Candidatus Palibaumannia cicadellinicola: one gene and its partner. The protein of the gene in region 1 interacts with the protein of each later gene in a pairwise test. Links are inferred from orthologs where the notes say so. Each region holds a gene or a part of one and is shown on either strand. Other genes may lie near its edges.

The links.
Region 2: the proteins of lolC (region 1) and lolA interact in binary tests that used the Escherichia coli proteins (3 or more experiments, as listed by UniProt). The link is inferred for Candidatus Palibaumannia cicadellinicola from one-to-one orthologs.

Annotation. Positions count from the first base shown.
Region 1 is NZ_CP008985.1:491,526-494,860, reverse strand. The notes cover bases 97-3,086. They hold lolC (lipoprotein-releasing ABC transporter permease subunit LolC), read left to right. Parts: upstream 97-992; coding sequence 993-2,180; downstream 2,181-3,086. Other genes in these bases: lolE (lipoprotein-releasing ABC transporter permease subunit LolE), read left to right, coding at 2,871-3,086; lolD (lipoprotein-releasing ABC transporter ATP-binding protein LolD), read left to right, coding at 2,173-2,874; IM45_RS03795 (HIT domain-containing protein), read left to right, coding at 97-353. Also shown: more of IM45_RS03795, read left to right, coding at 6-96; more of lolE, read left to right, coding at 3,087-3,335. UniProt on the Escherichia coli protein: Part of an ATP-dependent transport system LolCDE responsible for the release of lipoproteins targeted to the outer membrane from the inner membrane.
Region 2 is NZ_CP008985.1:388,506-391,621, reverse strand. What follows is about bases 346-3,116. They hold lolA (outer membrane lipoprotein periplasmic chaperone LolA), read left to right. Parts: upstream 346-1,313; coding sequence 1,314-1,919; downstream 1,920-3,116. Other genes in these bases: serS (serine--tRNA ligase), read left to right, coding at 2,067-3,116. UniProt on the Escherichia coli protein: Participates in the translocation of lipoproteins from the inner membrane to the outer membrane.

The DNA of each region.
Region 1 (3,335 bases):
ATACAATGGACGAAGAAACTATTTTTAGCAAAATTATTAGCAGGAAGATGCGAACCAATATTTTGTATCAGGATGATCTGGTAACTGCCTTTCGCGACATTCACCCGAAAGCTCCTATTCACATTATTATCGTTACTAATAAGTTAATTCCAACAGTTAACGACGTGAACACTACAGATGAAATAGCGTTAGGAAGAATGTTCTCCGTGGCTGCCAAAATCGCTAAACAGGAGAGCATCAGTGATGATGGGTACCGCTTAATTATTAATTGTAACTCTCATGGTAGACAAGAAATATATCATCTCCACATGCATTTACTAGGTGGTAGACAACTAGGTCCATTAATCACTTAATTGAGATTTAACCTTATAATTATAACATCAGACTTATGATGAGGATCAATATATTTTTAATATACTACTGACTATAGCACCGCTATTAACCAATAGTATAGCCGAAGCTAAGCAAGATCTATTATCTTCTGAACTGCTACCTGGGCTTTTAACTCGCGAGCTAGTACTAATGCCACCAAAATTTAAGTATCTTGACTGGAAAGGAAGCTTTTCTCCGCTCGTTAATCATATGATATCAGCTAATGGTATCTGCGAAGACAGCCTGCTGCTGGTTAATACCATAAAAAACAGTACCAACGGTAGCCTGCAGTCTGATGAAGCTACCGCCACGCTGAGTAGCTTGATTCCTAATCATAGTAATTTTCGTGTAGTAAGAGCAGACACACTTAAAAGTGCACGCATGAAGTTGGGACTTTCTGAAAATGACAGCTTAGAATCACGTAGTAAGGCAATAGGATGGCTAGATATCTTAACGCACAATATGTACTGTACAGCATCGCTAGTGGGGATATTAAACAACCAAACCTAGATATGGAGTTAATGCAAGTACAGACCGGAGAGATTGTATGGTCTGGTCATGGTGTGGCCCACGAATGAATCAAACACCGGGCTGATATCTAATCTAATAATGAATACAAAATGTATCAGCCTATAGCATTATATATTAGCCTACGCTATATGCGCGGGCTAGTATCAAACCACTTCGGTAGTTTAATCTCCTGGCTTTCCACTATCGGTATTACGCTCGGTGTAATGGCCTTAGTAACGGTATTATCGGTCATGAATGGTTTCAAGATAGAACTAGAAAGCAATATTCTTGGTTTTATTCCTCAGGCGTTGCTGACGACTCACGAGGGGTTTTTAGACCCTACAGTCATTTCAGTTTTAAAACCAAACATACTTCAAGGTACAACACGCGTTGCGTCCTTAACTATCGGAGACGTAGTATTGCAAAGCGCTAAAGGTTTAGCTATGGGCGTCATGCTCGGTGTCAATTCTTCTGATCCTGAACCTCTAGCCAACTATTTAGTTGATACACACATAAACCAGTTAGCACCCGGTCAGTACCAGGTAATTCTGGGTGAAAAGTTAGCAGATAAGCTGAGCGTAAAATTGAGTGATCAACTACGCTTAATCGTTCCCTCGGTTAATCAATTCACGCCGATGGGTCGTATTCCTAGCCAGCGCTTGTTCACCGTAGCTGGTACGTATGCTACCAAGAGTGAGGTAGACGACTATCAACTACTGGTTAATCAGCAGGATGCTTCGCGTCTTATGCATTATCCGTCTGGTTATGTCACAGGCTTGCGTCTATGGTTGCAGCAGCCTCTGAGCGTGGACCGTCTAAGTCAGCAACATTTACCCGATGGTTTAGTATGGAAAGATTGGCGTGAGCGTAAGAGCGAACTATTCCAGGCGGTGCGTATGGAGAAAAACATAATGGTATTGCTACTAAGCCTTATTGTCGCGGTGGCTGGCTTTAATATTCTTACTTCCCTATGCCTCCTAGTAATGGAAAAGCAGAGTGAAGTAGCTATTTTAAAAACACAGGGACTGAACAGTAGTCAAGTAATGCTGGTTTTTATGGCTTTAGGGACTATTATTGGAATTATCGGAGTACTATTTGGTACTTTCATCGGCGTACTGTTAGTAAGCTTGTTAAATAAGTTAGTGTTATTTGATAGTGCAGTGCTGCCGGTGAATATCGAGCCGTTGCAAATTACCATAATTGCTGTACTTACAATAGTAGTTGCATGGTTATCTACTCTTTACCCTTCCTGGTATGCAGCTACTATTAATTCAGTTGAGACGTTACGTTATGAATAATGCACCATTGTTACAATGTTACGAGCTAAGCAAGCGTTATCAAGAAGGTAAGCTATATATTGATGTGTTGCGGAACGTTAATTTTTCTATACAACAAGGGGAGATGATAGCGATTATGGGCCGCTCTGGTTCTGGTAAAAGTACGCTGTTACATCTACTGGGAGGGCTAGACGCACCGACATCTGGCGATGTTCTTTTTGAAGGCAAGCTGCTGAACAAACTTTCCTCCACCGCTTGTGCGGTACTACGCAATAAGCGGTTGGGTTTTATCTATCAATTTCACCACTTATTATCCGATTTTACTGCTCTAGAGAATGTTGCAATGCCGAGAATGATAGGAGGAGCCAAATCAACGGTAGCACTAACCGCAGCGCGTGAAATGCTGGTAATGGTAGGATTGGAAAAATGTAGCTATCACCGACCTTCGGAGTTGTCGGGCGGTGAGCGCCAGCGGGTGGCTATCGCCCGTGCACTAGTAAATTATCCATCACTTGTTCTTGCTGACGAACCTACTGGCAATCTAGATAAAAGCAACGCGGAGAGTATTTTTGAGCTCCTAAGCTTTATCAATATGCAAAAAGGTACTACTTTTATCGTAGTAACACATGATTTAAGCCTCGCTCAGAGGCTGCACCGCCAACTTGAGATGCGCGAAGGTAGTCTTATTGCAACTGAGCTCCGTTTAATTTCATGAGAATACCGTTATCATTGCAGATTGCGCTGCGTTTTCATTACAGACGGCAACGGAGCGGTATGGTATCTCTGATTTCTATCATCTCTACTATCGGTATATCCCTAGGTGTAATGGCGCTAATCATTGTTCTTAGTGCAATGAATGGTTTTGAGCGTGAATTAAATCAGCGTATACTAGCAGTGGTAGCACACGGAGAAATTGAACCCGTGAATCCTCCTTTCTTCGACTGGCAGAAATTAATAAAGCGCATAGAAAAGGTGCCAGGTATCGTAGCCGCTACACCTTATATTAATTTTACAAGCCTAGTAGAATACGAAGAAAAACGACAGGTTATTCAAGTCAAAGGCATAGATCCGGTACAGGAAATACGATTAAGCGCACTACCTCGCTTTGTGCCAACTCAAGCTTGGCAGAATTTCTGCGCCAACAAGCAGCAAATGATTATCGGAAAAGGTGTAGCT
Region 2 (3,116 bases), 100 kb from region 1 along the record:
TGTGAATAATACTAATATTATGATTTCACAAGAACTACCATTACCACAATCTTCTATAGAATTACCTATAATAGATCTATTACGAGCTCATAAGCGAGAAGAAAAAAAAGTAGAAATATTATATCTTAAGCAAACAGCAAGGTTAGTAGAATCCTGTTTAGCTGGTTATCGTATTCAAGTTAAGGTGGTAGGAGTATTTCCAGGGCCTGTCATTACCCGTTTTGAGTTAGATTTAGCACCTGGTGTTAAAGTAGCACAGATATCTAGCTTATCACGCGATATCGCACGTGCGTTATCAACAAATATGGTACAAATAGTAGAAATTATTCCAGGTAAGCCTTATATAGGTTTAGATATTCCAAATAAGCAACGTCATAGCATTTCTCTACGTGAAGTTTTCGACTGTGATGAGTTTAGTAAAGTTAAATCACCATTATCTTTAGTACTTGGGCAAGATATTAGGGGACAGACCGTTATTGTCGATCTTATGCAAATGCCTCACGTATTAATAGCTGGTACTACAGGTTCTGGAAAATCAGTCGGAATAAATGCTATGATTTTAAGCATCTTATATAAAGCTACACCACAAAAAGTACGTTTTATAATGATTGATCCTAAAATGTTAGAACTTTCAGTTTATGAAGGAATTCCTCATTTATTAACTAAAGTAGTTACCAACATGAATGATGCTAAACATGTATTACTTTGGTGTATTAATGAGATGGAAAGACGTTATAAATTAATGTCAGCATTTGGTGTCCGTAATTTAACAAATTATAATAAACGTATTAAACAAGTAACAGATAGAAAACAGAATGATTATATTGCTGAATTAGATGCATTGCCATATATTGTAATAGTAGTAGATGAATTAGCTGACCTAATGATGATGCTTGGAAAAAAAATTGAAGAATTAATTGTTCGTTTAGCACAAAAAGCACGAGCTTCTGGTATTCACTTAGTGCTTGCTACACAACGTCCGTCTGTAGACGTTATTACTGGTCTTATTAAAGCTAATATTCCAACACGTATTGCTTTTACTGTCTCAAGTACAATAGACTCTCGAACTATTTTAGATAAAACTGGTGCTGAATCTCTACTTGGTATGGGTGATATGCTGTATCTAGCTTCTCATTCCTCATTGCCAATACGTGTACATGGCGCTTTCGTACAAGATGAAGAAGTACATGCGGTAGTAAATTACTTAAAACAACAAAAAAAAACAGAGTATCTAACTATTTTTAATGAAGAGTAACAATTATAAATATATTTATATTAACTATTATCAAAAAAATTGGTATCAAGTTAATCGAATGAGAACAATACTCTTCTTTTGTTTCAGTATGATAATACCATCAGTATTTCCTAATCCTAATAGTATTAATACCCTACAAAATCGTTTAACTAAAAATAATAGTTTTTTTGCTAACTTTCATCAAATAGTTACGAATGCTAATAACGTTATAGTACAAAAAAGTGAAGGACAAATATGGGTAAAATACCCTAATTGTTTTAAAATTCATATAATTTCACCAGATGAGAGTATCTTAATTTCTGATGGAAAAACATTATGGTTTTATAACCCATTGGTTGAACAAGTTATTGCAAATTCTTTAAAAGATATAACTAATAACACACCATTTTTACTCATAACTGGTAATCGTACTTCTGATTGGAGACAGTATAATATTAAGCAAACAAATAATCATTTTTTACTTTTGCCTAAATCAAATAATAGTAATTATAAAAAGATTACGATCACAATAACTATTGATGGAACAATTCAATCGTTTTCTATTCTTGAGCAAAGCGGTCTATGTCATACTTATAAATTTTATCAACAACAACAAAGTCTTATGGATGTTACTATATTTAACTTCAAACTACCTTCAGGTGTTATGTTAGATGATCAACGTTAGTAACCTTAACTAATCTTAAATTATATTTATTATACATTTATGACAAAAAATTAACTTAAAGATAGATACCATTTAGTACATTAATACTATTATTACCTATCATTACACATTACATAAAAACTTAATTAATAATATATATAAAAGAATATGTTAGATTTTTACTTATTACGTTATCACTTAAAAGAAGTCGCTCAAAAACTTGCTCGCAGAAAATTTCTCTTAGCTGTAGATAAATTAGGTCAACAGGAAGTTCGTCGTAAACAATTACAGATCCAAAAAGAAAAGCTGCAAGCCGAACGTAACTATAGATCTAAAAAAATTAGCGATGCTAAAGCTAAAGGAATAGATATTTCTCCGCTATGTAAAGAAATAAATCAATTTAATCAACAGTTAAAAAGAATTAAATTAGAGCTTAATTTATTACAAAGTGAAATACAAAATTATGTACTTTCTCTGCCTAATATTCCTGCCGATGATGTACCCTATGGTTACGATAATACAGATAACCTTGAAGTACGGCGTTGGGGTGAACCACGTGAATATAATTTCTCAATACAAGATCATGTTGATTTAGGGCAAAGAATTGGTGAAATAGATTTCACGGCTGGAGTCAAATTAACAGGTTCACGTTTTGTTGTCATGCGTGGACAAATTGCTCGTTTACATCGTGCTCTATCGCAATTTATGTTAGATTTACATACTGAACAACATGGCTACCAGGAGTACTATTTGCCATATTTAGTAAATCAAACTTCATTATATGGTTCTGGTCATTTGCCTAAATATGCAGAAGATTTATTTCATATACAACCATTCATAGAAGAAAAAATAAATAGTATTTATACCTTAATACCAACCGCTGAAGTTCCATTGATCAATCTACTTCGTGGTGAAATTTTAGATGAAAATATTTTACCACTAAAAATGATAGCACATACCCCATGTTTTCGTTCTGAGGCTGGCTCTTATGGCCGTGATACCCGCGGACTTATTCGTATGCATCAATTTGATAAAGTAGAGATGGTACAAGCAATCAAACCAGAACAATCAATGCAAGCTTTAGAGGAAATGACTGGGCATGCTGAGAAAGTACTACAATTGTTAAATCTACCCTATCGTAAAATATTATTATGTACCGGTGATATGAGTTTCGCGTCTTGCAAAACATATGATCTAGAAGTATGGTTTCCAGCACAG